4 regions of the Kitasatospora sp. NBC_01266 genome follow, and region 1 is predicted to be linked to each of the others. Evidence: riboswitches for the same ligand, from Rfam matches in the RefSeq annotation. Region 1 holds a riboswitch; each other region holds the start of a gene.

Evidence for each region. Region 1 has a riboswitch for cyclic di-AMP ahead of OG403_RS34380 (LysM peptidoglycan-binding domain-containing protein). Riboswitches for the same ligand answer to the same signal wherever they lie in the genome.
Region 2: linked by a shared signal. The riboswitch ahead of OG403_RS10625 (NlpC/P60 family protein) and the one ahead of OG403_RS34380 (LysM peptidoglycan-binding domain-containing protein) in region 1 are both predicted to bind cyclic di-AMP.
Region 3: linked by a shared signal. The riboswitch ahead of OG403_RS22115 (transglycosylase family protein) and the one ahead of OG403_RS34380 (LysM peptidoglycan-binding domain-containing protein) in region 1 are both predicted to bind cyclic di-AMP.
Region 4: linked by a shared signal. The riboswitch ahead of OG403_RS05595 (transglycosylase family protein) and the one ahead of OG403_RS34380 (LysM peptidoglycan-binding domain-containing protein) in region 1 are both predicted to bind cyclic di-AMP.

What each region holds. Positions count from the first base shown of each region.
Region 1 covers NZ_CP108458.1:8,032,160-8,039,910, forward strand. The annotation lists gene OG403_RS34375 (MarR family winged helix-turn-helix transcriptional regulator) at 1-118, shown strand, start outside; gene OG403_RS34380 (LysM peptidoglycan-binding domain-containing protein) at 332-1,222, opposite strand; cyclic di-AMP (ydaO/yuaA leader) riboswitch at 1,228-1,351, opposite strand; gene OG403_RS34385 (serine hydrolase domain-containing protein) at 1,649-3,094, opposite strand; gene OG403_RS34390 (SAM-dependent methyltransferase) at 3,332-4,135, shown strand; gene OG403_RS34395 (glycoside hydrolase family 27 protein) at 4,351-6,456, shown strand; partial or broken gene OG403_RS34400 (carbohydrate kinase family protein) at 6,532-7,475, opposite strand; gene OG403_RS34405 (pseudouridine synthase) at 7,558-7,751, shown strand, end outside.
Region 2 covers NZ_CP108458.1:2,533,565-2,541,315, reverse strand. The annotation lists gene OG403_RS10655 (aminotransferase class V-fold PLP-dependent enzyme) at 1-642, shown strand, start outside; gene OG403_RS10650 (Lrp/AsnC ligand binding domain-containing protein) at 658-939, opposite strand; gene OG403_RS10645 (rhomboid family intramembrane serine protease) at 936-1,739, opposite strand; gene OG403_RS10640 (hypothetical protein) at 1,976-2,269, shown strand; gene OG403_RS10635 (NYN domain-containing protein) at 2,405-3,904, shown strand; gene OG403_RS10630 (C40 family peptidase) at 4,071-5,108, shown strand; cyclic di-AMP (ydaO/yuaA leader) riboswitch at 5,395-5,545, shown strand; gene OG403_RS10625 (NlpC/P60 family protein) at 5,550-6,674, shown strand; gene OG403_RS10620 (C40 family peptidase) at 6,884-7,751, shown strand, end outside.
Region 3 covers NZ_CP108458.1:5,037,862-5,045,612, forward strand. The annotation lists partial or broken gene OG403_RS22110 (cytochrome P450) at 1,455-1,997, shown strand; cyclic di-AMP (ydaO/yuaA leader) riboswitch at 2,258-2,412, shown strand; gene OG403_RS22115 (transglycosylase family protein) at 2,415-3,287, shown strand; gene eno (phosphopyruvate hydratase) at 3,483-4,769, shown strand; gene OG403_RS22125 (FtsB family cell division protein) at 4,859-5,290, shown strand; gene OG403_RS22130 (DUF501 domain-containing protein) at 5,338-5,979, shown strand; gene OG403_RS22135 (Ppx/GppA phosphatase family protein) at 5,976-6,917, shown strand; gene OG403_RS22140 (NAD(P)/FAD-dependent oxidoreductase) at 7,369-7,751, shown strand, end outside.
Region 4 covers NZ_CP108458.1:1,237,664-1,245,414, forward strand. The annotation lists gene OG403_RS05570 (TetR/AcrR family transcriptional regulator) at 1-179, shown strand, start outside; gene OG403_RS05575 (helix-turn-helix domain-containing protein) at 221-1,087, opposite strand; gene OG403_RS05580 (ATP-binding protein) at 1,470-2,084, shown strand; gene OG403_RS05585 (DUF397 domain-containing protein) at 2,370-2,606, opposite strand; gene OG403_RS05590 (hypothetical protein) at 3,095-4,054, shown strand; cyclic di-AMP (ydaO/yuaA leader) riboswitch at 4,881-5,044, shown strand; gene OG403_RS05595 (transglycosylase family protein) at 5,052-6,245, shown strand; gene OG403_RS05600 (LacI family DNA-binding transcriptional regulator) at 6,471-7,517, opposite strand; gene OG403_RS05605 (glycoside hydrolase family 13 protein) at 7,519-7,751, opposite strand, start outside.

The DNA of each region.
Region 1 (7,751 bases):
GCTGCGGGAGGCGTACGAGATGCGGCGGGAGTCGTTCACCGAGCGGTTCACCGACTGGGCGGACGACGACGTCGCGCGGTTGGCGGGTTACCTGGTCCGGTACGGCGCCGCCGACTGAACCGGGGGCCGGTGACGCCAGTCACGACCCCGTGACCTGGCCCGGGCCATCCCGGGCCGTCCCGGGCCGTCCCGGGCTGTCCCGGGGCGGGTCACGGGGGCGGGTCCTCCCCGGGGCGGCCGCACGCGAAAAGCCGCCGGCCGGTCGCCAGGTGCGAGGACCTGTCGACCGGCCGGGCGGCTCAGCTACGGCTGCTACTGATCACCAGGGTGATCAGTACGCCTGGTGGACCTGCCAGAAGGCCCAGGCCTGGTTCGGGCTGCCGTAGGTGGTGTTCATGTACTGCAGCGCCCACTTGATCTGGGTGGCCGGGTTGGTCGCCCAGTCGGAACCGGCGGAGGCCATCTTGTTGCCGGGCAGCGCCTGCGGCAGGCCGTAGGCACCGGAGCTGGGGTTGGTGGCGGTGACGTCCCAGCCGCTCTCGTGGGTGATGATCTGGTCGAACGAGGCCAGCTGGTCAGCCGGAACGATGGAGGCGGCCAGCGCCTGCAGCGAGCTGGGGCTGTTGACGTCCACGGTGGCGACGGGCGCGGCAACCGGCGCGGCGGCGACCGGGGCAGCGGCGACCGGAGCGGCGGCCGGCGCGGCCGGAGCCGGCGCCTGGGTGGCGGCCGGGGCCTGGGCCGGGGCGGCCTGGGCGTCGCCCAGCACCAGGTGCTGGCCGGGGAAGAGCACGTTCGGGCCCTGGTTGAGGGTGCCCTTGTTCAGGTCGTACAGCTTCTGCCAGCCGCCCTGCACGTTGTGGCTGGTGGCGATCTTGGACAGCCAGTCGCCACTCTGCACGGTGTAGGAGGCGGGCGCGGCGGCGGGGGCCGGGGCGGCGGTCTGCGCGGCGGCGGGAGCGGCGGCCGGCGCGGCCGGAGCCTGCTGGACCGGGGCCTGCTGCGCCGGGGCCTGCTGCGTCGCGGCCCAGTGGCCGGTGTAGCCCTGGCCGGCGGCGTGGTGGTGGTGGCCGTGGCCGGCCGGGTGCAGCGGCGCCGCGCTGGCACCGGTGGCGGCGATCAGCGGCAGACCGGCACCGACACCCGCGAGGACGGTGACGGCGACGGCGCGCTTGAGGGCGGCGCGGTTGGGCAGGCTGGGGCGACTGTTGACGGACAGCATGAAAAACGTTTCCTCTCCCACGCCTGCGAGGTGAGCTGTCGGATTCGGGCTGGAGTTGCCCGGCCGCGCATAAGCGCGGCTTCACCCCAAGCCCCGCCCGGAGATATCCGGGTGAGGCGACTTACCTTTGGGTCCCCCGCCCCTGCCGTGGTGCTGTGGATGCACGTGCCCACTCCGTCCGGCGGCAGGATTCGGCGTTCCGGGGAGCGGGGTTCGTGTGAAGACGAACGAGATGCACCGTAAACGGGTCGAAGGTCCTACCACAAGCCCATGTGAGCTGTCTCATGTTCGAGCTGGGAGAGGGTCAGGGGTGGCACAGGATTGGATCAGAAGTGGATCAGGAGTGGATTAACTCCACCCCTGATCCCTTTTCGCGTGATTCCCCTCACAAAGGCTGTTGTTATCTCCCCGTGATTTGAAATTCCGTCAGCCGGCGTGCCAGCCCTGCGGGTCGACACCGCCCGGCACGGGTGCGGCCGGGTCGTAGGGCGTGCGGGTCAGCACGAAGCTGCCCAGGTCGAGGTGGCTCGCCGAGCCGTCGTCGGCGAACACCACGCGCAGCGGCTCGCCCGCGTAGTAGCCGTCCAGGCCGGTCCAACTGCCGTCGGACTCGGGCTGGAAGCGCGAGGCGCGGGCCCGGTCGCCGAGCAGGGTGAGCTCGAGGGCGCGGTCGGCCCGCAGGTGCAGGGCCAACGCGGTGGTTCCCCAGTACCAGGGGCCGGTCAGCGCCAGCAGTTCGGGATCGGCGTCGGTGAACGGGCGCCAGGGCGCGGGGATCCGCGGCTCGCGCTCGGCCACGATCCTGAGCAGGTCGCCGGCCACCCCCCAGAGCGCCGGACTCGACGTCACATTGGCCAGCGTGATGACGGCCACGTCGTCCTCCAGGCTCACCCAGAGGCCGGCCAGGAAGCCCGGCATCGAGCCGCCGTGGCCGATCAGCAGTCGGCCGTCCTGGCGCAGCAGTTGCAGGCCGAGCCCCTGGCAGGCGGTCCAGTCGCCCTCCGGCGCGGCGGCGGGCCGGCGCATCTCGGCGAGGGTGTCGGCGCGGAGCACCTTCTCGGTGCCGCCCGCCGTGGGGCCGGTCAGGAAGGCGGCCCAGCGGGCGAGGTCGGCGGCGGTGGACCAGAGCTGGCCGGCCGGTGCCATCAGGCCGGTGTCGGTGAGCGGCTCGGGGATCATCACGTCCGCCCACGGGTGCACCGCGAACCCGCCCGCGTGCGGGGCCTGTGGCAGCAGGGTGGTGCGGGTCATGCCGAGCGGCTCCAGCACCTCCTGGCGCAGCGCGTCGAACCAGGACATCCGGCGGATCTTCGCCACCAGCGCGCCGAGCAGCGCGAAGCCGGGGTTGGAGTAGTGGAAGCGTTCCCCGGCGGCGTGCCGGAACGGCTGGTCCTCCAGCAGGTGGCCCAGCTCGGGGCGCAGCTCGCCGGAGGTCCGTTCCCACCAGGGGCTCGGCGTCTCGGCGGCCAGCCCGGCCGTGTGGCTGAGCAGTTGGCGGATGGTGGCGCCGCCGGCGGCGGTGTCGGGCAGGTGCTGCTCCAGCGGGTCGGCCAGGTCGATCAGGCCCTCGTCCCGCAGCCGCATGACCAGGACGGCCACGAAGGTCTTGGAGATCGAGCCGATCCGGTACTGGACGTCCTCGTCCGGCGCGTGACCTTCGGTCATGCTGCGGGCGCCGGTCCACACCAGTCTCCCGCTGCGGACCACCGCGCCGACCAGCGAGGGGGTTCGCCCCTCGGCCTGCCCGACGGCGAGGCGGTGCAGCAGGGCCCGCGAGGTCTCCGGCAGCAGATCGGCCACCGGTAGGGCGGGAGGTGACAGTTCGTCGGCTCGCTGCTCGTTGTACGGCGGATCGGCAGCCGGGTGGGTCATCTGATCTCGCATTCGCAAGCGGCCGGGGGTGTCGGCACGGGGATCGGATCGTTTGACCCTACCCGGGGCCACCGGACGCGGCGCGGTATTAAACCGGGGCGCGACGGCGCGCGTCCGCGCCGCGCACGGGGTCGGTGCGCCGGTCCGCGCCGCGCACCCGCCGCCGAATCGATTCGAACACGCCCGGTATGCTGCAGCGGTCCGCCTGGGAGGCGGGTGTGGAGCAAGGGGGAGACGGTGCGACAGCCCGAGCGCGGAACCGATCTGACGGATCTTCAGACCGATCGGCCGCACCCTGCGCGGATCTACGACTACTGGCTCGGCGGCAAGGACAACTTCCTGCCGGACCGTCAGGCCGCCGAGCACGCGATCAGCGCGGCGGCGGACATCCCGGCCGCCGCCCGGGAGAACCGGGCCTTCCTGCGCCGGGCGGTGCAGTTGGCGGCCCGGTCCGGGGTCCGGCAGTTCATCGACGTCGGCGCGGGCCTGCCTTCGCCAGGCAATGTCCACCAGGTGGCACAGTCCGTCGATCCGCAGGTCCGGGTGGTGTACGTGGACAACGATCCGATCGTGCTCACCCACGGCCGCGCACTGCTGGTGGACAACCGCAGCACGACGGTGCTGACCGGGGACGTGCGCGAGCTGGACGAGCTCTTCGAACGCCCGGAGCTGCGCGCGCTGGTCGATCTCTCCCAGCCGGTGGCCGTGCTGCTGCTCGCGGTGCTGCACTTCGTCACGGACGAGCAGGCGCGCGAGGCGGTGCGCCAGGTGTACGAGCGGGTCGCGCCCGGCAGTTACCTGCTGCTGTCGCACAGCACCCACGAGGGCAACCCCGAGCGGGCCGCGGAGGTGGCCAAGACCTGGGACAAGACCGCCTCGGGTATCCGGCTCCGGACCCGCGCGCAGGTGACCGAGCTGTTCGAGGGCTGGGAACTGCTGGAGCCCGGGGTGGAGTTCGTGCCGCTCTGGCGCCCGGAGGGGGAGGGGGCCACCGACGCCAGTACCCGCTGGATGTACGCGGGCGTCGGGCGCAAGAGCTGACCTGAGCTCAGCGCAGAACCACCGAGCGGGGTGCGGCCGTCGAGGCCGTACCCCGCTCGGTCTGTTTGGCCTGCTCAGCGGCGGTCCGGGGGCTGCGGTGCGTGACATTGCCTATGTATACGGTGATTTCTGTCCGAAGCATTGACAGATTCCAACAGAACTCAATACTTCTCAACAGCGGCGGGCAGCCGCGTCCCCCACAGAAGGTACCTGGAATGGTTGAGTCCTGGTCGACCGCGTCACGCCGCCTCGGTGCGCTCGCGCTCTCCTCGGTCGTGCTGACCTCCCTCGCGCTGACGGGCGCTCAGAGCGGTCTCGCGGCCACCCCCGCGGCGGCCACCGTCACCCCGCCGCTCGGCAACGGCCTGGCTCTCACCCCGCCGATGGGCTGGAACTCCTGGAACAGCCTGGGTACCGGCGTCAACGAGCAGCAGATGGTCGACACCATCGACTTCATGTCGTCCAACGGCCTGGTGGCGGCGGGCTACAACACCGTCACCATCGACGACGGCTGGTCGCTGTCGCACCGCACGGGGCAGACCACCGACCTGGTGAAGAACTCCTACGGCGCCATGCAGTTGTACGACAACGGCGGCAACCCGGTGCTCGGCACGGACGGCACCGGCAACGACCCGACCTCCGGCGACCTGACCCCCAACGCCGCGAACTTCCCGTCGCAGGTGGTCAACGGGCAGACCATGAACGGCATCCAGTACCTGGCCTGGTACGCGCACAGCAAGGGCATGAAGTTCGGTCTGTACGCCACCGACACCTACACCACCTGCCAGGGCCACCCCGGCAGCCTGGGCCACGAGACCACCGACGCCAACGACTTCGTCTCCTGGGGCGTCGACTACGTCAAGTACGACGACTGCCCCTACGGCCCGGCGATCACCGGCCCGGACGGCCACAACTACGGCACCCAGGGTGAGGGCAAGGAGCTCACCGAGTCGATGTACGCCCGGGTGCAGACCTTCCAGAAGGCGCTGGACGCGGCCTCCGCCGCCCAGGGCCGCCCGAAGGTCACCCTGAGCGTCTCCGCGCAGCCCGTGCACACCGGCATCCCGTACCTGGAGTCGAGCACCGACCCGGCCCGCTCGGACTCGCTGGTCGTCGCCGCCGGTACCCCGCAGTACCAGGCGCCCGGCTACGCGCCCACCGGCGTCTGGTGCGGTCAGGTGGCCAACCTCTGCCGGATCGGCGGTGACCGCAACAGCGACCTGAACGGTGTGCTCTACGGCGGCGCGCTCGGCACCTCGCTCCAGTACGCCTCGAACATCAAGCCGGGCAGCTGGAACGACATGGACATGATGTTCGCCGGCTGGAACGACGTCTACGGCGAGTGGGGCGTCAGCGACACCTGCAGCTGCCACCAGCCGTTCACCGACACGGAGTCGGCCAGCGAGATCTCCATCCTCTCGATGATGGCCGCCCCGCTGATCTCCGGCGCCGACTTCCGCACCGCCGCGCAGTCCCAGCACACCGCCAACGGCGTCACCTGGTCCACCGGCATCAGCCCGTCCGCGCTGGCCATCTACAAGAACGCCGACGTCGTCGCCGTCGACCAGGACGCGCTCGCCAAGCCGGCCACCCTGGTCGGCAGCGCGCCCGCCACGCAGACCGCCCCGGTGGTGCTGCGGCGCCAACTGGCCAACGGCGACCTCGCGGTGCTGCTGCTCAACCAGGACCCGAGCAACACCCAGACCATCAGCACCAGCCTGAGCGCGCTGGGCCTGTCCGGCAGCAGCTACCGGGCGGAGGACCTCTGGTCCAAGGCCACCAGCACGGTCAGCGGCACGCTGAGCGCGAGCGTCGCCCCGCACGGCGTGGCGATGTACCGGATCGCGGCCGGCTCCACCGCCGTCCCCGCGATCGTCGGCGACGGCAAGTACCACGGCCTGTCCAACAGCGGCACCGGTGGCAACGCCCTGGAGGTGGCCGGGCACTGCGACGCCCCCGCCAACGGCGCGGCCGACCTCAACGCCTTCGACCCGACCCACACCTCCGAGCAGTGGCAGTTCACCGCGAACGGTGACGGGACCGTCCACCTCACCGACAACTGCTCCACCAGCACCCAGGTGCACGGCACCCTGACCGGTGGCGGCGCGGCCGGTACGGCGGTCACCGTGCTCAACGGCTACGACCCGACCAGCGCGGCGCAGAAGTGGTGGGTCACCCAGAGCGCCACCGGCACGCTGACCCTCACCAACGTGGCCACCGGCGATGTGCTCGACTCGGCCGGCACCGCGGCGGGCGCCGCGGTGGTGCAGAACCCGCCGAGCGTGAGCAGCGGCACCCAGGGGTGGGTGACGCTCAACTGATCGGCCGCTTCGACGGCGCAGCTCCCGCCCCCGGTCGCACCGGGGGCGGGAGCTGCGGCGTTCACGCAGCCCTGCTCACGCCGGGGCGGCCCCGCTGACCAGTGCGGCAGCCAGTTCGCGGGTGTCGGGCGGCGTGGCGCCCGGCCGGGAGACGGTGACGGCGGCTGCCGCGACGGCGTGCCGGAGCACGGCGGTGAGCGTCGGCCGGTCCAGTGCGGGCAGGGCGGCGCGGGCGGCGGGGCCGAGCAGGGTGCGCGCGGCCAGCGCGTCCAGGGTGGCGGACATGAAGGAGTCGCCCGCGCCGACGGTGTCCGCCACGGCGGTGGGCGGCGCGGGCAGCTCGACCCGGGTAGTGCGGGAACGGGCGAAGGCGCCGTCGCCGCCACGGGTCACCAGGACCAGCGCGGGCCGAGCGCCAGCCAGCGCTCGGCGACCTGGTCCGGCGAGTCGTCCGGGTAGAGCCAGCCGAGGTCCTCGTCGCTCGCCTTGACCAGGTCGCTGAGCGCCACGCAGCGCTCCACCCGCGCGCGCACCTCGGCGGGTCGGTCGAGCAGCGCGGGGCGGATGTTGGGGTCGTAGCTCACCGTGGCCCCGGCGCGCAGCCGCGCCACCAGGTCGAGGGTGGCCGCGGCGCCGGGCGCCAGCAGGGCGGCGATCGAACCGAAGTGCAGGTGCGTCACGCCGGCGGCGGGGTGCGCGACGGGCGCGAGCGACCAGCGGATGTCGAAGGTGTAGCTCGCCCGGCCCCGCTCGTCCAGGCTGACGATCGCGGTCGGGGTGCTGACCTCGGCGGGCCGGCCGTCGGTCAGCAGCTCGACCCCGGCCGCGCGCAGCCGCCCGCCGATCAGCTCACCGGCCGGATCAGGGCCGAGCTGGGTGAGCAGCGCGGTGGGGTGGTCGAGCCGGGCCAGGCCGTAGGCGACGTTGGCCGGGCTGCCACCCGGGTGCGCGAGGTCGGGGCGGCCGGGCGTGCGGACGATGTCCGCGACGCTCTCGCCGATCACGAGGAAGTGGGGCATCCGGGGCTCCCGTGCTGATCCGGTGGGACCGCCATCTTCGCCGGTGCGTCGGCCGATCGTGAACCCCCGTAGGCTCTGCGGCATGAGACGCAGGACGAAGCCCGCCGCCCCGCTGCCGCAGCGTGACGGGGTGGACCCGGTCCGGGTCCGGCTGCCCGAGCAGGGCCCCTGGCCGACGGTCGGCGACTACCTGGCCCACCGGCTGCCGGACGAGGTGGGCGAGCGACTGGCGCGGATGCTGCGCGCCGGGGAGATCGTCGGCGCCGACGGCCCGGT
Region 2 (7,751 bases), 5.5 Mb from region 1:
GACTGGCTGGACGCCGCCGCGCCCTACCTGGCCGGCGGCGGTGCCTCGCGCACCGTGGCCCGGGAAGCGGACGGCTCGGTGGCCGTCGAGTGGCACCAGGGACCGGCCCGGCACGAGGCCGGCTCGCCGAACGTGATCGGCGCCTACGCCGTCGCGGCGGCCTGCCGGGCGCTGACCGAGGCCGGCTTCGAGGCGCTGGAGGCCCGCGAGCGGTACCTGATCGACCGGCTGACGGCGGGCCTGGCCGAGATCCCCCAGGTCAAGGTGCTCAGCCTGTTCGGTGCCGAGGCGGCCCGGGTCGGCGTGCTCTCCTTCGTGGTGGAGGGCTGGAACAGCTCGCACTTCTCGGCGGCGCTCTCGGCCGAGTACGGGATCGGGGTGCGCGACGGGCTGTTCTGCGCGCACCCGCTGGTGCGCACGCTGCTCGGGGGGGAAGAGGCAGGACCTTCCGAGTGCGGGGCGCCGGAGCCCTCGCTGCCGGGGGAGCGCAGCCTGAACGCGATCCGGGTCAGCTTCGGGGCGGGCACGCCCGAGGAGCACATCGACCGCTTCCTGGGCGCGGTGCGCGAGCTGGTCAGCGACGGCGCGCGGTGGAACTACCGCAACGAGGGCGGGCGCTGCGTCGCCGACACCCGGCGCTGACCGGCCGACGGCTCGTCAGCCGTCCAGACCGAGCGCGAAGGCGGCTTCCAGGTCGTGCTGCGAGTAGGTGCGGAAGGCGATCTGGGTCTCGGTGTGGGCGACCCCCGGCACCTTGTTGAGCCGGCCGGGGATCACCTCGGCCAGGTCGTCGTGGCGGCGCACCCGCACCATGGCGACCAGGTCGTACCCGCCGGTCACCGAGTAGACCTCGCTCACGCCCTCGATCGCGGCGATGGCCTCGGCGATCTCGGGGATCTGGTCGACGCTGGTCTTGATGAGCACGATGGCGGTGATCACGGCTGGGCTCCTGGGATGGGGGTCCCCCCGGCCGGAGGCTGGGGAACGGTGGGGCCAGCGTATCCGGCACGTCGGGCCGCCACCCACAGCGCCAGGAACCCGGCGCTGAAACCGATCACATGGGCCAGGTAGGCGACCCCGCCGCCGGCCTGGCGCAGCGACCACCACTGGACGGCGAACCAGAGGCCGAGCACCAGCCAGGCCGGCAGCCGCAGTGGCAGGAAGAGCAGGGCCGGGACCAGCGTGGTCACCCGGGCCCGCGGATAGAGGCGCAGGTAGCCGCCGAGCACCCCGGAGATCGCCCCGGAGGCGCCGACCAGCGGGCGCAGCGACTCGGGGCCGTGCCCGCCGAGGGCCGCGTAGCCGTAGTTGGCCAGCACGCCGACGGCCAGATAGAAGAGGAGGAAGCGCAGCCGGCCCAGCCGCTCCTCGACGCCCGCGCCGAAGACATAGAGGAAGAGCATGTTGCCCAGCAGGTGCAGCCAGCCGCCGTGCACGAAGAGCGAGCTGAGCGCGGAGAGCGCGGGCACCTTGTGCGGGGTGGCGAGCAGCGGGCAGCCGGGCAGCGGGGGAGTGAGGCCGGCCAGCTGAGCGGCGGTCAGCGGACGGTTGCTCAGCAGCTCGGCCGGGATCGCGCCCCAACGCTGCTGGTAGTGCTGCGCGGCGCAGGCGCGCGCGGGCGCACTCGAGCCGTAGGCGGGGTTGATCCCGCTCGGGCCGGCCAGGAACACCAGGCAGTTGAGCGCGATCAGGAGGTAGCTGACGAGCGGGGTCGGTCCGTCGTGGCGCTGGTCTGCCATGGGCGCATCCATTCCGCGCCGGTGCGGTCGTGACACCGTCGTGTACGGCGAGTGGGTGAGCGGGCGGGCGAGTGCGCGTGCGGGCACGCGTACGGGTTGTGCGTGCAGGCGTTCGAGCAGGCCGGAGGGCTGATGGGAACCGGTATCCGGTGCCCGCCGTCCCAGCGTCAGGCCCTAGGCTTGAGACCTGGCCGGCACACGGACCGGACCAGGTACCAGCCGAGAGGACCACGCTCATGCCCGTCCCCGTGCCCACCGCCGAGACCCGCTGGCGCTGCACGCTCTGTGGCAACCTGACCCGGTTCGACGTGACCCGGTCCTCCCGCGTGGTCGAGTACCTGCACCTGGACCTGGCCGGTGACCCCAAGGTCGAGGAGGCCGAGGTGCTCAGCGAGACGCTGGAGTCGATCCGCTGCCGCTGGTGCAACGCGGTCGACCAGGTCGAGCTGGTGGCCCGCCCGGATGCCGAGGAGCCCGGTGCCGAGCCCGCTGCGGAGTCTGCCGAGCACGGGGCCGAGCAGACGGGCTGAGCAGGCGCTGCTGAAAAACAGCCGCCGCGCACGCGACAATTGCACCGAGCGGTGAGAGTCACCGGGCGGTGAGTCGGGGCGCCCCGGGCCTGGGCCGGGGCAGCCGCGCAGACCATGATCGGAGCCGAGGACGCGATGGACGCAGCCAGCCAGGCCGCTGAGCCGCAGGGGCCGCTGCCCGCTGCCGGCGAACCGGCCGCGTCCGCGACGTCCGCCGACAGCGCCGTGGAGCCGTCCGGCGAGGCCGTTGAGGTCGGCAAGGCTGACGAAGCGCTTGAGGCCGGGGACCAGGGCGAGGACCAGGGCGAGGAGCAGGAACCGCCCGCCGAGCAGCTGGACCGCCCGCTGCCCGAGGGCGTGCGCCGGCGCGTGGTGGGCCTGGCCGCCGACGCGCTCGGCGGCCTGCCGCTCACCGATCTGCCGGCCTCACTGCGCCCGTACGCCAAGTTCACCCCGGCCCGCCGGGCCAAGTACGCGGGCACCGCGCTGGCCGCCGCGCTGGAGGCCGAGCCGGTCTTCCGGCTGCGGATAGCGGACCGGCTGCGGCTGGGCCAGCCCGACCTGGTGAAGGCGCTGGAGGCGGGCCAGGTGCCGGGCGCGGCCGAGCCGCTGGACGTGGCCGCCGCCGCCTACCTGCTGCGCACCCGCGGCTGGACCCGGCTGGTCGCCGAGGCCGGCGAGCAGGCCGAGCGGGCCGGTGCCGAGGACGCCGCCGCCGAGGCGGCCCGGCTGGTGGAGAAGCTCCAGGAGGAGCTGGCCGCCACCCGCCTCGCGGCCCGGGCCGACCTGGAGCGCCAGCGCGCGGAGGCCGAGGGCACCCGCAAGGAGCTGGAGACGCTGCGCAAGAAGCTGCGCGGACTGGAGAGCGACACCCGCCGCGCCCAGGCCGAGACCCGCAAGCTGCAGGCCGAACTGACCGCCGCCGCCGCTGCCGCGACCGTCGAGCGCGGCGCCGCGGAGAGCGAGAACCGGCGGCTGAAGCATCGGGTGGCCGAGCTGGAGACCGCCCTGGAGGCCGGGCGCCGCTCGGCGCGTGAGGGCCGCAGCGTGGAGGACATGCGGCTGCGGCTGCTGCTCGACACCGTGCTGCAGTCGGCCCAGGGGCTGCAGCGTGAACTGGCGCTGCCGGTCACCCAGCTGCACCCGGCCGACCTGGTGGACGCGGTGGTCCCCGGCTCGGCCTCGCCGCACGATGTGGCCCGGCGCGGACTGGCCGAGGACGACCCGGCGCTGCTCGACCAGCTGCTGGCGATCCCGCAGGTGCACCTGGTGGTGGACGGCTACAACGTGACCAAGACCGGCTATCCCACGCTGCCGCTGGAGCAGCAGCGGCTGCGGCTGCTGGGCGGCCTGGCGATGCTCGCGCAGCGCACCCAGGCCGAGGTGACCTGCGTCTTCGACGGGCAGGACCTGGACGTGCCGGTGATCATGGCGCCGCCGCGCGGGGTCCGGGTGCGGTTCAGCCGGACCGGCCAGACCGCCGACGAGCTGATCCGCCAGCTGGTGCGGGCCGAGCCGCAGGGCCGCCCGGTGGTGGTGGTCTCGGCCGACCGCGAGGTGGCCGACGGCGTGCGCAAGGCGGGGGCGCGCCCGGTCGCCTCGGTGCTGCTGCTGAACCGCCTGGCCCGCAGCTGACCAGCGCTCAACTGGTGAAGAGCCGGTGAACACCTGGCCGTGAAGGCTGGTTGGTCGTAGTCGGGGAGTGGCGCGAGGATCTGATGTTCACTAGGGTCTGGCGTCAAACCTATTTTTCCGGCCACTCACCCGATCGGGTGAGCCCGGTAGAAGAAGGAGCAGTCCCTTGCCGTCCCACCGCCGTCCCAAGCAGTCGAGCCGCGTGCGGATCTCCGTACTCACCGCCGCTGCGGCGACCGCGGTCGCGATCTCCTCGCAGAGCGGGGCCTGGGCTGATCCGGCACCCTCGGTCGATCAGGTCAAGGCCCAGATCGACGCGCTGAACAACCAGCAGGAGGCCGCGGCCGAGCAGTACGACGGCGCCAAAGAGCGCGGCGACCAGCTGCGCCAGCAGGCCTCGCAGCTGCAGGACGAGGTGGCCCGCACCCAGGACCAGGTGACCCAGCTGCAGAGCGGCCTCGACACCGTGGCCGGGGACGAGTACCGCAACGACGGGATCGACCCCTCGGTCCAGCTGATGCTCAACTCCAACCCGCAGACCTACCTGGACCAGGCCTCCAGCATGCAGGTGGCGACCAGCACCGAGGCCGACGCGCTGAAGTCGCTGCAGGGCGAGGAGCGCAACCTCGACCAGGAGAAGAAGGAAGCCGCCGACACGCTGGCCGAATTGGACACCGCCACCGCGCAGTTGAACCAGGCCAAGTCGGACGTGCAGACCAAGCTGGCCGCCGCGCAGAAGCTGCTCAACTCGCTGAGCGCCTCGCAGCGTGCCCAGTTGGCGGCCCAGGAGGCGCCCGCCTCGCGCGGCAGCGCCCGGGCCCAGCTCAGCACGCTCAACCTGCCGCCGGCCGCCGGCTACGCGGGCCAGGCCGTACAGGAGGCGCTCAGCCGCCTCGGCGACTCCTACGTCTGGGGTGCCACCGGCCCCAGCACCTTCGACTGCTCGGGTCTGATGCAGTGGTCCTACGCACAGGCCGGCGTCTCGCTGCCGCGCACCTCCCAGGAGCAGGCCACGGTGGGTACCGCGGTGCCGGACCTGGCCGACGCCCAGCCGGGCGACCTGGTGATCTTCGGCAGCGACCGGCACCACGTGGGCATGTACATCGGCAACGGCGAGATGGTGCACGCGCCGCACACCGGTGACGTGGTCCGGATCGCTCAGGTCAGCACGATGGGCGAGTCCTACATCATCCGCCGGGTCTGACCCGGCGTCGCCCCGCCGCGCGAGCCGCGCTCCTGATCCCCCGTCACCCGCCAGGTGTGACGGGGGACACTTGTCTGCACACTACTTGATCACCTGTTGGTGATCTCCCTAGCACCCAGAGTCAAAGTTTCCGGGTTTTTCCGACAAGGATTTGAACGGATCACAGATTTGTTACTAGGGTCGGCAGCCAGACCCACGCGATGGAGATCACCCGACCGGGGTGGCAGCGCGGGTTACCGCCGAGTCTGGAAAGCAGCACGGACAGTTGACTGTCCGACGGGGAACCCCTTCTGGGGAGCTGCGGACCGGAGCCGGGGAACCACGTTCCTCCGGGGTGAATCGGCGCCAGGTCGGCCACAGGCCGGTGAGGCGTCGTAGGGCATGTCTTCCAGCCCGAACCCGTCAGCTCACCCGGTAGGCGGTCCCAGGGAAGAAGGATTCGTGGCGTCCCATCGTCGTCCCAAGCCCGTTGGCCGTGCCCGCGCGTCGATTCTGACCGCCGCTGCCGCCACCGCCGTGGCCCTCTCCTCGCAGGGCGCGGCGCACGCCGATCCGGCGCCCTCGCTCGACCAGGTCAAGTCCCAGGTCGACGACTTGAACAACCAGGCGGAGCAGGCCACCCAGCAGTACGACGGCGCCCAGGCCCAGCAGCAGACGCTGCAGAAGCAGGTCGGCGACCTGCAGGACCAGGTGGCGCGGCAGCAGGACCAGGTGACCAACCTGCAGTCGGGGCTGGCCTCGGTGGCCGCCGACGAGTACGCCAACAACGGCATATCGCCGACCGTGCAGATGATGCTCTCGGCTCACCCGGACACCTTCCTCGGCCAGGCCAGCGCGCTCAACCAGCTGAACAGCACCCAGGCGGAGACGCTGAAGGAGCTGCAGAGCGATGAGAAGGTGCTCGATCAGAGCAAGACCGAGACGCAGAGCAAGCTCGCCGCGCTGGATGCCACCACCCAGCAGCTGAAGTCCGCCAAGGACACCATCCAGGCCAAGCTTCAGCAGGCCCAGAACCTGCTCAACTCGCTCACCGAGCAGCAGCGCCAGCAGATGGCCGCCCAGCAGGCGCAGGCCGACGCGCAGGCGAAGGCCGCCGCCCAGCAGGCCCAGGCGCAGGCCGCCGCCGCGGCGCAGTCGCAGAGCGCCGCCTCGCGCGGCTCGGCCCGCACCCCCCTCGGCAGCACCGCGACGCCCCCGGCCGCGCCGACCACCGGCAACTCGGCCGCCGCCGCGGCGATCGCCGCCGCCGTGAGCAAGCTCGGCTCGCCGTACCACTACGGTTCGACGGGTCCCTCCGAGTTCGACTGCTCGGGCCTGATGCAGTGGGCCTACGCGCAGGCCGGTGTCGCGCTGCCGCGCACCTCCCAGGAGCAGGCCGCGATCGGCACCAACGAGGGCACCAACATCGCCAACGCGCAGCCGGGCGACCTGCTCATCTTCAACAACTACGGCCACGTCGGCATGTACATCGGCAACGGCGTGATGATCCACGCGCCGCGCGCCGGTGAGAACGTCAAGTACGAGTCGGCCACCGTGATGACGATCGATGCGATCGTCCGCCCCTGATGTCCTGACGTTCCTGGTGAAGCGTCACTTCGGCCCGGCCTCCCGCGTGGAGGCCGGGCCTTCGCCGTTCTGCTGTCCGATTGTGGATCAAATATTCGTATCGGTGAGGGTTTGGACTCATCCGTCCTGACTCGCTAACGTCTGCGCTCGGACCTCAGCTCCTCCGAGGGCTCTCCCCGAGCCCTCACGGCGATTGGAGTCGTCAGGCGATGGCGATTACACCCCCGTCGGGCACCGCGCGCCGGTTCGCCCGGGTGCTGGCGGTCACCGCTGCCGCGACCACCGCGCTGGCGATGACGGCCAGCGCCCAGGGCGCACCGGCCAAGCCGGACAAGAACGACGTCAAGTCGCAGGTCGACCAGCTCTACACGGAGGCCGAGCAGGCCTCGGAGAAGTCCAACGCGGCAGAGGAGGACGTCAAGCGGCTGCAGGCCGAGAGCAGCGCGCTGCAGGCGCAGGTGGCACAGGGGCAGGACACGCTCAACCGGATGCGGTCGGACCTGGCCACGGTGGCCGCGGCCGAGTACCGCTCGGGCGGGATGGACCCGAGCGTTCAACTGATGCTCTCCTCCGATCCGGCGGGCTACCTGCTCAAGGCGCGCAGTCTGGCCGAGGCGGGCCGCCAGCAGGTCGCCACGCTCCATGAGGTGCTGGAGCAGCAGCACCGGCTCGACCAGCGGCGCAGCGAGGCCGGCGCCAAGCTGGCCGAACTGGAGACCGTGCGCAGCACCCTGGCGAAGAGCAAGCAGCAGGTGCAGCAGCGGCTGAAGAGCGCCCAGGCGCTGCTCGACAGCCTCTCCGCCGCCGAGCGGGACCAGCTGCTCGCGCAGGACGCCCGGGAGGCGAACGAGCGGGCCGCGCGCGGGGCGGAGCGGGTGGATCTGGGCAACCAGCCGCCCGCCTCGGACCGGGCGGCGGTCGCGGTGGCCGCGGCGCTGAGCAAGCTCGGCTCCCCGTACGTCTACGGATCCACCGGGCCCGGCAGCTTCGACTGCTCGGGTCTGATGTACTGGAGCTGGCGGCAGGCGGGAGTGAGCCTGCCCCGCACCTCGCAGGCGCAGGCGTTCGGGGGGCAGC
Region 3 (7,751 bases), 3.0 Mb from region 1:
TGGAAGGGATGGGCTCGAAGGAGGGCTCCCGGATCGCCCTGTCCGAGGATGAGTGCCGAGTGCTGGCGATGGGCGCCGGGTCCATGATCGACCAGGGCATGAACTACTCCGAGACCATCGATCTCCTCAACGAGAAGGAGATGTTCACCCGCAGCGGACGGCCGTGGACGGTGGGCAACTGGATCAAGCGCATCAGTCACGAGGCGATCCTGGAGTGCTGCGTCACCTACCGGAAGAACAACGGGTGGAAGAACGGTACGAAGCAGGACGAGGACGGCAAGGCTCTCTACGGAGAGGCCAAGCGCATTCCGATGCCGGAGGTCTTCACACCTGAGCGCCGTGAAGCGTTGAAGGACGTGATCGCCAAGCTCTCCATCGAGTCGCGTCGCGCGAACTCGGAGTATCCGCTGTCCGGCCGTATCGACGGTCACTGCGGAAACGTCTACATCGGTGGCGGTGTCCGTGGTGGCGGTACCCGTGTCTACCGGTGCAAGGGCGTCGATGACGGTTGCGACGACGTGTACCTCGATGCGACCGACACCGAGAAGGCGGTGTGGGCGCAGCTGACGCCTCTCCTGAACGATCCGAAGCGGATCGAGATGCTCGCCAAGGAGTGGGTGGAGTCCCTCCCCGGGACGAAGGAGAAGCACGACGAGCGTGTGATGACGCTGCGCGCTCAGGTGGAGGCGAAGGAGGATGAGATCGCCGACATCCTCCTCATGTGTCACAAGAACAGGCTGCCGGACCGGGTGCGAGAGAAGTCCCTCTCCAAGCCCAACAGGGAGCTGATGGCTCTCCAGGCATCCCTTCAGGAGGCCGAGGCATGGCTGGAGGACTACGAGTCGACACAGCAGGAGGCGAAGGAGATGGAGGAGTTCATCTCTTCGGCGCGCCTGCGGGTGGGGGATCTGACTCTGGCGGAGAAGTCGGAGCTGTTCGCGATGTTCGATGTCCGGGTGTCAGCCGGGAACCACCGGTTCAAGAAGCGGTCGGGTAAGCCGTGCCCGGTGACGGAGTGGCACAAGGGGACGCAGCACCCGGTGCCGGCCGACATCGACGAGGACGACTGGGTGATGGTGAAGGAGATCCTCTCGGCCTACGTGGCGAAGTCGTCGTTCACGAAGACGACGATCGACCTGCGGCTGGCCTTCAACGGCATGTTCTGCCGCCTGCGCACCGGGACGCCGTGGAACGAGATGACGGATGCGTTCGGCAACCCACAGCGGATCCGTGAGCGGCAGCTGACCTTCTTCCAGCGTGGCGCGTGGAAGGCGATCGTGGAGATGCTGAACCAGCGCGGTGGTGGGACGCCGGTGTACGTGGCTCCGACGATTCCTCCGCTGAAGATCACGGGGCGCGTGGCGCGGTCCCTGTGGGTGGTGGTCGGTGAAGAGGGGCCGGTGGAGGCCCCGGAGGCGCCCGCGAGTGTAGGGCCGAAGGATGGCCCGCATGCTGTGCTCGCCGCGAGTTTTGAGACGACTGTCAACCTCATCGGCAATGGCATGTACACGCTGATGAACCACCCGGAGCAGCGCGCCCGGCTGCAGGAGTCGCTGCGCCGCGGCGAGCGGGAGCTGCTGACCACCGCCGTCGAGGAACTTCTGCGCTACGACGGCCCGGTGGAGCTGGCCACCTGGCGGTTCGCGACCGCGCCGCTGACCATCGGCGGGGTGCACATCCCGGTCGGCGATCCGGTGCTGGTGGTGCTCGCCGCGGCCGATCGCGACCCGGCCAGGTTCGGCCAACCGGACACCCTGGACCTGGCCCGCAGGGACAATCCGCACCTCGGCTTCGGGCACGGCATCCACTACTGCATCGGCGCCCCGCTGGCCCGGTTGGAGGGGCAGGCGGCACTGGCCACCCTGCTGACCAGGCTGCCCGACCTCGACTTCGCCACCGAGCCGGCGGAACTGCGCTGGCGGGGCGGCCTGATCATGCGTGGGCTGCGTGAACTGCCGGTCTCGTTCACGCCGGAGTCCTCGGCCGGCACGTCCTGACGGTGCGTTGATCTGCTGATCTGTTGATATCTCAGCTTGCCGCGACCGGCTGACGGCGTGTCGGAAGTGTTCCGACACGCCTGATCTGAACAGGCATCAATGCGGACAAACCTGATCGGTTAGTAGGCGATCTGCCACTTGTCGTAATTCTCGTGTGATGTACGCGATATGAGCTTGTGATTGGTCCGTCAATCTGCCTACCCTCCCAGGAGTTCGCAGCTGCGAACCCCGCGTGCGGTACGCCGAATCCTGCCCACCGCGCTGCCGGGACACCCGACCTACTCGGGGCAGGGGCGGGGGACCCAGGATTTTCTGCCGTCTCCCACGGCTAGGGGTGAAGCCGCGTCAGCGGCCGGGCCGACCTCACGGGCCCGAACCCGACAGCTCACCTCGCAGGCGTGCGGAGAGGGACAGTTCATGCTGCTCATGGGCAATGGCCGTCATCGTCGTCGTACCCAGACCGAGAAGGCGATCGCCGTGGCCGGCGTCGCCGGCGCGGGCCTGGCGGTGCCGCTGCTCACCGCGACCGCCGCGCACGCCGCTCCGGTGTCGGCCTGGGACAAGGTCGCCAACTGCGAGAGCACCAACAACTGGAGCATCAACTCGGGCAACGGCTTCTACGGCGGCCTGCAGTTCACCTCCTCCACCTGGGCCGCGTACGGCGGCACCCAGTACGCGCCGCAGGCCAATCAGGCCACCAAGGCGCAGCAGATCTCGGTCGCCGAGAAGGTGCTGGCCTCCCAGGGGCCCGGCGCCTGGCCGGTCTGCTCGGTCAAGGCCGGCCTGTCCCAGGGCGGCGCCGCCGCGACGGTGGACACCACCGCGCCGGCCGCGCAGAGCCAGCAGCAGACGCGGCCTCAGGCGCTGGCTCCCCAGGCCCCGCAGGCCAAGCCCCAGGCGCCGCAGTCCGCCGCCCCGGCCTTCCCCGGCCAGGCCGGCTGGGACGCGAAGAGCCAGGTGTACTGGTACCAGAGCGACGGCGGCTGGTTCTGGACCAGCCACCAGGGCGTGTACAACCGGTACGCCGCTCCCCAGGCACCGGTGCAGGCGCCAGTCCAGGCGCCAGTCCAGGCTCCGGTCCAGGTGCCGGTCCAGACGCCGGCCGCCGCCGTCGGCAACGCGGGCGGCTCCGGTCACGACTACACCGTGCGGGCCGGCGACACCCTCTCGACCATCGCCCAGGCCCAGCACCTGGGCGGCGGCTGGCACCAGCTCTACCAGGACAACCAGCAGACCGTGGGCGGGAATCCGGACCTGATCATGCCCGGTCAGGTGCTGCACTTCGGCTGACCGGCCGACAGCCGGTGCGGGTCCGGGCCGAGGTGGCCCCGCACCGGCATTCAGGTGAACTACCGACAGGTAGCCGAGCCACACCGTGAGACGGAACCCAGGTCCGGGTCGTCGTCGCGGCCGGTGCGGTTAGGCTCTGGTCGTAACGACTCCGTACCCACGTCCGCAGGACCGCTTCCGCCTAGGAGATGCCTCGTGCCGTCCATTGATGTCGTCGTAGCCCGTGAGATTCTCGACTCGCGCGGCAACCCCACGGTCGAGGTCGAGGTCGGTCTCGACGACGGCAGCACCGGCCGTGCCGCTGTCCCGTCCGGCGCTTCGACCGGTGCCTTCGAGGCGCTGGAGCTGCGTGACGGTGACAAGAACCGCTACTTCGGCAAGGGCGTCGAGAAGGCCGTCCTCGCCGTGATCGAGCAGATCGGCCCGGAGCTGGTCGGCTACGACGCCACCGAGCAGCGGCTGATCGACCAGGCGATGCTGGACCTGGACGCCACCCCGGACAAGTCCTCGCTGGGCGCCAACGCGATCCTCGGCGTCTCGCTGGCCGTCGCGCACGCCGCCTCCGAGGCCAGCGACCTGCCGCTGTTCCGCTACCTGGGCGGCCCGAACGCGCACGTGCTGCCGGTCCCGATGATGAACATCCTCAACGGCGGCTCGCACGCGGACTCCAACGTCGACATCCAGGAGTTCATGATCGCGCCGATCGGCGCCGAGTCCTTCTCCGAGGCCGTGCGCTGGGGCGTCGAGGTCTACCACACCCTCAAGGGCGTGCTGAAGGAGCGCGGCCTGTCCACCGGCCTGGGCGACGAGGGCGGCTTCGCGCCGAACCTGGACTCCAACCGCGAGGCGCTGGACCTGATCGTCGAGGCGATCAAGAAGGCCGGCTACGTGCCCGGCAAGGACGTGGCGCTGGCCCTGGACGTGGCCTCCTCCGAGTTCTACAAGGACGGTGCCTACCAGTTCGAGGGCAAGGCGCTGACCGCCGCCGAGCTGGGCGCGTACTACGCCGAGCTGGTCGACGCCTACCCGCTGGTCTCCATCGAGGACCCGCTGGACGAGTCGGACTGGGACGGCTGGAAGGCCCTCACCGACCAGCTGGGCGACAAGGTGCAGCTGGTCGGTGACGACCTGTTCGTCACCAACCCGGAGCGCCTGGCCCGGGGCATCGAGACCGGCACCGCCAACGCGCTGCTGGTGAAGGTGAACCAGATCGGTTCGCTGACCGAGACCCTGGACGCCGTCGAGCTGGCCCAGCGCAACGGCTACCGCTGCATGATGTCGCACCGCTCCGGCGAGACCGAGGACGTCACCATCGCCGACCTGGCCGTCGCCACCAACTGCGGCCAGATCAAGACGGGTGCCCCGGCCCGCTCCGAGCGCGTCGCCAAGTACAACCAGCTGCTGCGCATCGAGGAGATCCTCGACGACGCCGCCGAGTACGCGGGCCGCGCGGCGTTCCCGCGGTTCCGCTTCGAGGCCTGAGCAACCTCGCAGCAAGCCTGACCGATGCCCCGGCGCGCACCCCGTAGGGTGGACGCCGGGGCATCGGCGCGAGTGGGAGGGGTCAGGAGATGGCAGGCTGGAAGATCCCGGGTCTGAGCGGCCGGCCGCGGTTCACCAGCCGGGCCACCGTGCTGGTCCTGGTGCTCTGCTCGCTGGTGGCGATCCTCGCGTATCCGACCCGGCAGTTCATCAACCAGCGCGACCAGATCGCCGCCCAGCGGGTCAAGGCCGAGCAGGCCCGCCGACAGGTCGAGCAGCTGACCACCGAGCTGGCCCGCTGGCAGGACCCGGAGTACGTCAAGGCCCAGGCCCGCGAGCGGCTGCACTACGCGATGCCCGGCGAGACCCCCTTCGTCTCGATCGACCCCACCCCCTCGGCCGCCGCCTCCCCGCCCTCGGGCCGAGGCTCCGCCCAGGCCGCCGCGCAGGCGGCCAAGCCCTGGTACGCCGCCGTCTGGGACTCGGTCGACGCGGCTGCCACCCCTGCCCCCGCCCCGTGAGAAGCCGGCCTCGTGCGAGGCCGGCCCTGTGAGAAGACAGCGCTGACATGACACTTGAGAACCAGCCGGTCGCCGACCGCGACCTGGCCGCCGTCGCGGCCCAGCTCGGCCGCGTCCCGCGCGGCACCCGGGCGGTGGCGCACCGCTGCCCGTGCGGCAACCCGGACGTGGTGGAGACCGCCCCCCGGCTGCCCGACGGCACCCCGTTCCCCACCCTGTACTACCTGACCTGCCCCAAGGCCGCCTCGCTGATCGGCACCCTGGAGGCGGACGGCGTGATGAAGGAGCAGACCGCCCGGCTCGCCGAGGACCCGGAGCTCGCCGCCGCCTACCAGAAGGCGCACGAGGATTACATCGCCCGGCGCGACGCGATCGAGGTGCTGGAGGGCTTCCCCTCGGCCGGCGGGATGCCGGACCGGGTGAAGTGCCTGCACGTGCTGGTCGGCCACTCGCTGGCGGCCGGCCCCGGCGTCAACCCGCTGGGTGACGAGGCGCTGGCGATGCTGCCCGAGTGGTGGCGCAAGGGCGGCTGTGTGAGCGAGCAGCAGGTCGAGGCGGGGGTCGAGGCGCTGGTGGCCCAGCGGGACGAGGCCGAGGACCACACGGCGGTGATCGCCGCCAAGGAGCGCAAGACCGCCGAGCGCGCCGCCAAGCGCCAGGCCGAGCAGCAGGACGAGGGAGAGAAGTGAGTGTCACCCGGGTCGCCGCGATCGACTGCGGCACCAACTCGATCCGCCTGCTGATCGCCGACCTCGACCCGGCCACCGGTGCGATCACCGACCTGGACCGGCGGATGCTGATCGTCCGGCTCGGCCAGGACGTGGACCGCACCGGCCGGCTGGCCCCCGAGGCGCTGGAGCGCACCTTCGCGGCCTGCCGCGAGTACGCCGCGGTGATCGCCGAGTACCAGGTGGGGCCGGAGCGGACCCGCTTCGTGGCCACCAGCGCCTCCCGGGACGCCGAGAACAGCGCGGAGTTCACCAAGGGCGTGCGCGAGATCCTGGGCGTCGAGCCCGAGGTGGTCAGCGGCGACGAGGAGGCCCAGCTCTCCTTCACCGGCGCCACCAAGGAGCTGGCCGGCGCCGCCGTGCCCGCGCCGTACCTGGTCTTCGACCTGGGCGGCGGTTCGACCGAGTTCGTGCTGGGCGGCGCGCAGGTGCACGCGGCCCGCTCGGTGGACATCGGCTGCGTGCGGCTGACCGAGCGGCACTTCGCCGGCTCGCAGGTGCCGACGGCCGATCAGATCGCGGCGGCCAGGGCGGACATCGAGGCGGCCCTCGACCAGGCCGCCGAGGTGGTCCCGCTGACCGAGGCGGCCTCGCTGGTGGGCCTGGCCGGGACGGTCACCACGGTGGCCGCCATCGCGCTCGGCCTGCCGGAGTACGACTCCACCGCCGTGCACCACTCCCGGCTGTCGTCGGCGCAGGTCCGCGAGGTGACCGAACGGCTGCTCGCGGCCACCCACGCGGAGCGGGCCGCGATCCCGGTGATGCACCCGGGCCGGGTGGACGTGATCGGGGCCGGCGCGCTGGTGCTGCTCTCGATCATGGAGCGGACCGGGGCCGAGGAACTGGTGGTCAGCGAGCACGACATCCTGGACGGGATCGCCTGGAGCGCGGCGGTCTGAGGACGTGTCGGCTCGCGGTCCACTGGTGTCCCACCAGTCGGATCCCTCGATGGACACTCGGCCGGGCCGCCCGATGGCGGCGACCCGGCCGGGTGCCGCGAGAAAGTTCGTGAATTTCTTCACATGGCGAATCGGACATTCGGCTCAGTCCGCGGGGCGGTTCGTCCGGATTGCGAGAGTGAAGGTCGGCGGTCGCGGCGGCCCGATGGATCCCAGGCGGGGTTCCGGATACGCCAGCGAAATCGAAACGGCGCTCGGGAACCTCGGTGCGGGGCGGATCGTTGCTGCTCAGCAGGGCGAGTGGAATCCAAACCTCCGTACGGGTCCGCCGGGGCCCCGTTGAGCGGCCCTCAAGTCCCGAGGTGTGGGCGGGCAGTGTAGCAGAGGCTGTCCAGATCCTTGTGACGGGCCTCACGAATGGTGCTCCGACCGGTGCTGGATACTTTCCGATATGAGCACCACGGAGCGTCCTCGCATCCTCATTGTCGGCGGTGGTTACGTCGGCCTGTATGCCGCGATGCGCATCCTCAAGAAGATGCGCTACGGGGAGGCGACCGTCACGGTCGTCGACCCGCGGTCGTACATGACGTACCTGCCCTTCCTTCCCGAGGCGGCCGGCGGCAACGTCGCGCCCCGCAACCTCGTCGCACCGCTGCGCAGCGCCCTGAAGAAGGCGGAGGTGCTCACCGGTCACGTGACCGCTGTGGACCACGCCCGCAAGGTCGCCACCATCGCGCCGCTGGCCGGCGACAGCTACGAGCTGCCCTTCGACTACCTCGTCGTGGCCACCGGCTCGGTCTCCCGCACCTTCCCGATCCCCGGCCTCGCCGAGCA
Region 4 (7,751 bases), 6.8 Mb from region 1:
GCAGTGCCCTGATGGGCGGGTGCATCGGCCTGCTGCTGCCCGGCGCGCAGACCCCGCTGCCGCCGATCCGGGCCGACCTGTTCGCCCGCTACTCGCTGCCCTGGGAGCTCGGCCGGCCACCGCAGCCGCAGGCGCCGAGCCGACCGCACTGGGCGCCGCCGGACTCCACCGCCCGCTGAGCGGGAGTGCGTCCACCGGCGCGGGCACCCCGCTGCGGAGCTCAGCTCTCCGCGAGGATCGAGGCGAGCAGCTCGATGGTGCGCTCCGGGGTGAGGCTGTCCACGCAGAGCCGCTCCATCACCTGCACGTAGGCGTCCACGTCATCGCGCTTGTCCAGGTAGAGCGCGCTGGTCAGCTGCTCCAGGTAGACCACATCGGCCAGGTCCTGTTCAGGGAAGCGCAGGATGCTGAACGCGCCGCTCTCTCCGGCGTGCGCGCCGAACCGGAACGGCATCACCTGGATCACCACGTTGGGCTGCTCGGCGATGTCGATCAGGTACTGGAGCTGCCCGCGCATCACCTTCGGCCCGCCGACCGGACGGCGCAGCGCCGCCTCGTCGATCACCGCCCACAGCCGGGGCCCCTGACCCTGCGTCAGCAGCTTCTGGCGGCGCAGCCGCAGGCCGACCAGGCGCTCGATCTCCTCGTCGCTGAGCACCGGGCGGCTCTGCCCGAAGACCGCGCGGGCGTAGTCCTCGGACTGCAGCAGGCCGGGGATGAACTGCACCTCGTAGGTGCGGATCAGCGAGGCCGCCTCCTCCAGGCCCACATAGGTCTGGAACCAACCGGGCAGCACGTCGCTGAAGCTGTGCCACCAGCCGGACTTGTTGGCCTCGCGGACCAGGCCGAGCAGCGATTCGCGCTCCTCGCCGTCGGTCACGCCGTAGAGGCTCAGCAGGTCGGCGACGTCCCGCTCCTTGAAGCTGACCCGGCCGAGTTCCATCCGGCTGATCTTGGACTCGGAGGCGCGGATCGCGTAGCCGGCGTCCTCGCGCGTGATGTTGCGACTCTCCCGCAGCCGACGCAGCTGGGAGCCCAGGAGGATCCGGCGCACCATGGAACCGCCGCCGGGCTGCGCTGTGGTCATGCCGTGGGAACCTCCGCGTCGGGAAACAGCGCACAGTCTGCCATCACTTGGCCGCTCACAGTGCGTGTAGTGGCAGAAGGATCTATCAATTTTGCATCGGCACGTCCATCAGCACGTCCATCGGCACGTTCCGCTGCACGTGCATCCGGCGCCTGCATATGCCAATCGGCCGACTGCACGTGAATCGACTCTTGCATCTGCCGGGAGCGCAGAGCACGATGGTGCACGTGCAGTTGCACGCCCCTTGGACATTCCCGCGGGCTTCGTTGTCGACCGTGCGCTGTTGGTCGGGACGAGGACGAAGCGGCCAAGCGAGTCGGAGGTGACCGGCATGACCCCGCCGGGTCCAGCCGTGTCCGCCCCCTTATGGGAGGAGCTCTTCATGGGCACCGGTGCGGCCCTGGCCGTCGATCCTGACGTCGTGACCTGTACGCTCGCGCCCCGCTACGACGCGGTGAAGACCGCGCGCGACTTCACCAGAACGACGTTGCTGCGCTGGGGTCTTGACGATCTCTTCGACGATGTCGCGCTGGTCGCCTCGGAACTGGTGACCAACGCACTGCGCCACGCGATAGGCCAGCCGACCGCCGCCGATCTGCCGGGGTCCCGCTGTCCGAACTCGCCGCTGGCCGGCTTCCCGGTACAGGCGGGCGCCGGGCGGTCACCCGAGGAGCAGGGACACGGCCCGGAGGGGCGACTGCCGATCCGGATCAGCCTGGTCCACCGCGCCTCCCAACTCGTCTGCGCGGTCAGCGATCCGAGCAGCTGCGGCCCGGTCACCCGGGAGGCGGACTTCGTCGCCGAGTCGGGCCGCGGACTGCACCTGGTCGACTCGTTCAGCCAGTCCTGGGGCTGGCACCCGCTGGCCTCCGGGGCCGGCAAGGTGGTCTGGGCCCTGTTCCAGGCCGATGAGTCGGCACAGGACGTACCGGGCCTGGCTCCTGACGCGATGTCAGCGATGACCGCCTCGGCCGGACGCCACCGCCGGTCCGCCTAGAACACCCAGCCGCGCATCATGGGGGCGCCTCCCGGCCGAAGGCCGGGAGAGCCGCGCCCGTGCGCGGCGTTTCACTGCGTCACACTCGCCGGCTCGACGCCTCCAGGACCGATACTCGGCGGCTTCGCGCTTCACGGCCTCGGGCGCCCACTCCGCGGCCTCGCGGGCCGGCGCCCGACCGGCCCCCGCCGCCCCCGCCACCGCCCCCGCCCGGACACGTCGAACGCCGCCGCGGCACAGACCCCCACGACGGCGCGTTTTCGTGTCAGTGGACCAGCGAGGCCGTCAGGCCACCAGGTGGTCGAACTCCCCGTCCTTGACGCCGAGCAGCATCGCCTCGATCTCGTCACGGGTGTAGATGAGCGCCGGGCCGTCCGGGAAGCGCGAGTTGCGCATCGCGACCGCACCGTCGGGGAGGGCGGCGAACTCCACGCAGTTCCCCTTGGAGTTGCTGTGCTGACTTTTCTGCCAGACCACGCCATCGAGGTCCGCAGCCGCCATGCCGTTGAACGTGTGGTGCATAGAAATCTCCCAAGAGCCTGGAGTGCTCGTACTACTCGGCGCCCGGCCACTCCGGCCGCCGGCCGCCTCCGGCTCGTACGGGCAGGGCTAGTGCCTTACTACTCGTAATGATAACGCTAATGCACGTGCATCGGCATGTGATTTTGCGCGTGCAGAAGCCTGTACGACAGGTAACCAAACCACCCCCGAGCAGCCTCGCCCGATCCACAGAATCGGACATTCGATGGCAAATCGGCCGATGATCCGTGACCCGGCGTCGGAGTAACGGCCAACAAGGCTGACCGGTTCAACCATTGACACCCTCGCGCAAGTGATCAACTTCGCAGCCGTTTCCTCACACTCCGTCACATCCGTACCAGCGGGCGAGGGTTTCGCGCGGCTTGTCCGGGTTGGCGGCGGGGCGTCGGCGAGCGCTCTCCCCTTCTATGACGTGCGAAGGTGCCCAGCCGGATGCAGGGCGATCGCGCGCATGTCCTACGATCTCCGGCATGAGCACTGCAGCCATCCCGGGCGCACCACTGCCCGTCCGCACGCCAGGCTCCCGCGCGCGGGGGCGCCACCGTCGGCCCGAAAGGCCCGAGGTGCCGATCGGCGCACCGGCGCTTGTGCTCGCCATTCCCGCCCAGGCCACCCCGGCCGCGGTGGCCCTGGTGGACGAACTGGTCTCGGTGATCCGCTTCGAGCAGCCCGGCATCGAGGTGGCGGCCGGCTGGCTGCGCACCGCCCCGGCGGCGGAGCGGGTCGCGGCCGAGGACGCGCCCGGCGAGGGTGACGAGAGCGAGCCGCGCGAGAGTGCGCACGAGGCGGCGACCGCCCGGCCGACCGCGACGATCGAGGACCTGATCACCTCCGCACTGGAGGCCGGACGCCCCGCGCCGGTCCTGGTGCCACTGCTGCCCGGCCCGCACGACTACCTGACGGAGCTGCAGGCCCTGGCCGCCGAGACCGGCGCCCTGCTGACCGACGTGCTCGGCCCGCACCCGCTGCTGGCGGAGGCGGTGCACGTGCGCCTCTCCGAGGCCGGCCTGGCCCGCGCCGACCGCGCCCGGCTCTTCGCCATCACCACCGCCGCCGACGGCGTGGTGCTGACCACCGTCGGCGGTCAGGCCGCCGCGGACGCCGCCGGGATCACCGGCGTGCTGCTCGCGGCCCGCCTGGCGGTGCCGGTGGTCGCCGCCGCGCTGGACCTGCCGGGCGCGGTGGCCGCCGCCGTCGAGCACCTGCGGGCCACCGGCTCGCAGCGCCCGGCCCTGGCGCCGCTGGTGATCGGCCCCGAGGTCGACGAAGAACTGCTGCGCACCGCCGCCGCGGAGACCGGCTGCGAGAGCGCGGCCGGACTGGGCGCCTACCCGACGATCGGTCAGCTGGTCGCCTCGGCGTACCTGGCCGTGCTGCCGGCCCCGGCCCTCGAGGAAGCTCCCCTCGAGGAGACCGTCGCCGGCGAGTGACGCGGTAGTCAGCACGACATATCGGACAAGGCACTGGCCCTGTCCCCTGGCACCAGCGCCGGGGGGCAGGGCCAGTGGCATGCCCACAGGCCCCACCGGCGGACACCGGACCCCACGGGCGGTCACCCGGCCGCCAGGCGGGGCCTCAGAGGCCGCTGGAGCGCCGGCACGGGCCGGCGGGCCCGTGGTCCGCACTCGAACATCCGGCACTCGAACATCCAGCGTCCAGCGTCCAGCGGGCGGCGTCCGGCGCCCGGCGTCCGGCGTCCGGCGTCCGGCGTCCGGCCGGTGGCGTCGAGAAGCCGACGCCTCGCCCCGGCGACGGCAAGGTGGCGCGCAGGTGACGGCCCGGTGGCGGAGCGGGCCGGCGAAGGCGGTAGCCGAAGGGGCGGCAGCGAACGGCTCGCGATGGCGACCTGACGCCATAACAGAAGGTGCAAAACGGACATTGGGTTGATGTCGGCCAGTCACGGCGCATCTCGCTCCGCGAGACTTCGACCCAGCCCGGCGGGACGAATTTCGACCGCGGATCTCCATGATCATCAAGAGGTGATCCGCCCTCGACCGGACGGGCCATCAGCACCCGCGGCCCTGAAGGACCAGCACTTTCCGCAGCCGCGGGGCCAGTTGCCCACCTCGTCCGCCGCACTCCCCCGACGCTCCCTCAGCTGCGCCGCCGGGGCGATCTTGAAGCTCTCGTGGAGCCCGTGTGACCGCCATCACAGCTGTTTGCGGTTTCAACTTATCTCTGTCTAACGTGCTCCCCGTTCGTGGTCACACGGACCCAGCGCAACCGAACGCCTAGTCCTGCCACGGGCGCGCTGGCAGCGCGAAAACGCAACCACGGCAGGAGCGGGGGAACCAGGTAAGCCGCTCCGGCGCCGGTCTTCGGACCAGGTGCTCGGAGCTAGGGGTGAAGCCGCGCAGTGCGCGGCCGGGCAACTCCAGCCCGAATCCGACAGCTCACCTCGCAGGCGTAGGAGAGGATCGCGTCTTCATGCTGCCCACCACTGGCACGACCCGTCCGTCCCGCAACGCCCGTCGGGCGATCGCCGCCACCGGTCTGCTCGGCCTCGGCCTGGCCCTGCCGTGCATCACCGCCACCACCGCCTCCGCCGCGTCGGTCTCCACCTGGGACAAGGTCGCCCAGTGCGAGAGCTCCGGCGACTGGAGCATCAACACCGGCAACGGCTACTACGGCGGCCTCCAGTTCAGCGCCTCGACCTGGGCCGCCTACGGCGGCACCCAGTACGCCCCCCAGGCCAACCAGGCCACCGAGGACCAGCAGATCGCCATCGCCGAGAAGGTGCTGGCCGACCAGGGCCCCGGCGCCTGGCCCGTCTGCTCGGTCCAGGCCGGCCTGACCCAGGGCGGCCCCGCCCCGGCCATCAACCCCGGTGGCTCGACCAGCTCCTCCTCGACGGCCACCAGCACCCCGGCCCCGAGCACCTCCGCCACCAGCACCTCCGCCACCAGCGCCCCGGCGCAGAGCACCGCAGCGCAGAGCGGCTCGCAGCAGGGCGGCTGGAGCCACGGCAACTGGGGTCACTGGAACCACTCCCAGGGCGGCCAGAGCTACACCGTGCAGACCGGTGACTGGCTCTCCACCATCGCCAACACCCACCACGTGGACGGCGGCTGGCAGAAGCTCTACGACCTCAACAAGTCGGTCCTGACCCACGGTCCGGACGTCCTCTACCCGGGCGAGCAGCTGTCGCTGGGCGGCTCGACCGCCGCGGCCGCCCCGAGCACCAGCACCCCGGCGCCGGCAGCCCCGGCCCCGAGCACCCCCGCCCAGACCACCGCCGCCACCAGCGCGCCGGCCGCGACCGGCTCGATGGCCGCCGCGGTCAGCTTCGCCGAGTCCCAGGTCGGCCAGGCCTACATCTACGGCGGCACCGGCAACGGCGGTTGGGACTGCTCCGGCCTGACCCAGGCCGCCATGGCGCACGCCGGCATCTCCATCCCGCGGGTGGCCGCCGACCAGGCCGCCGCCAGCACCCCGGTGTCGATGAACAGCCTGCAGCCGGGCGACCTGCTGTTCTGGTCGAACAACGGCCAGGACTCGGGCGTCTACCACGTCGCCATCTACGTGGGCAACGGCCAGTTCGTCGAGGCCGCCAACCCGAGCGCCGGCGTGAAGTACGAGACCATCGCCAACTACACCCCGGACTTCGCCGGCCGGGTCTGAACCAGCTGACGGACGCGTGGTGAAGAACGCGTCCCGATGACACGCGTGAACATGTGCCGACATATGTGGACACGTGCTGATCGGCCTCGCCGATCGCAACCGCAGGGCAGCCTGAAGGCCGCCTCCCCTCGGGGAGGCGGCCTTCGGCCGTGCTGCTCGGGCGGGCCGGGACGCGGTCGCGCTGATCAGCCGTGGACGGCGTCGCCGGGCAGCGCCGGCACAGCGTCAGCGGTTCGGGCAGGCCCCCGTGGAGCCGCGGACCACCAGCTCGGGCTGGAACATGAACTCCCCGCGCTGGGCCGGCTCGCCGCCGACCTCCTCGAGGAGCGCGTCCACGGCGGCGGTGGCCATCGCCTCGACGGGCTGGCGGATGGTGGTGAGCGGGGGCTCGGTGAAGGCCATCAGCGGGGAGTCGTCGAAGCCGACCACCGAGACGTCACCGGGCACGCTGAGCCCGCGCCGGCGCACCGCGCGGATCGCGCCGAGTGCCATCAGGTCGCTGCCGCAGACGATCGCGGTGCAGCCCCGGTCCAGCAGCGCGCCGGCTGCGGCGTGGCCGCCCTCGACGGTGAACAGGGTGTGGTGGACCATTTCCTCGGCCTGCTCGGCGCTGTAGCCGAGCACCGAGCGCAGCGCGGCCGTGAAGCCCTCGATCTTGCGCAGCACCGGCACGTAGCGGCGCTGGCCGACCGCCAGGCCGATCCGCTCATGACCGAGTTCGGCCAGGTGCTGGACCGCCATCGCCATCGCGGCCCGGTCGTCGGGCGAGATGAACGGCGCGGTGATCTTCTCGCTGTAGCCGTTGATCAGCACGAACGGCACCTGGCGACCGGTCAGCTTGGCGTACCGGTCGTGGTCGGCGGTGGAGTCGGCGTGCAGGCCGGAGACGAAGACGATGCCCGCCACGCCCCGGTCGACCAGCAGTTCCACCAGTTCGTCCTCGGTGGAGCCGCCCGGGGTCTGGGTGCAGAGCACCGGTGTGTAGCCGTGCCGGCTGAGCACCTGCTCGATCACCTGGGCCAGCGCGGGGAAGATCGGGTTGCTCAGCTCCGGGGTGATCAGCCCGATCAGCCCGGCGCTGCGCTGGCGCAGGCGGGTGGGCCGCTCGTAGCCGAGCACGTCGAGCGCGGCCAGCACGGTCTGCCGAGTGGCGGCCGAGACGCCCGCCTTGCCGTTGAGGACGCGGCTGACGGTGGCCTCGCTGACCCCCGCCTGCGCCGCGATGTCCGAAAGTCGCGCCGTAGTCACGATCCCAGAGCCTATTGCAACCATGTCAGACCGCCCACCAGCTGGTGCTGTCCGGCCCAAGCAGTCCCGGCTCGACGTTCCCGGCCGCGCCGGAGCTGAGCAGCAGCCGGCCCTCGGTGGCGTAGCCGACCGGCTCGCGCGTGGTGTTGACCAGGCAGACGAAGCCGCCGCGGCGGAAGGCGAGCACGCCCGCCGGGGACGGCAGCCACTCCACCTCGGTGCCGGCGCCGAGTTCGGGGCGCTCGCGGCGGACGGCCA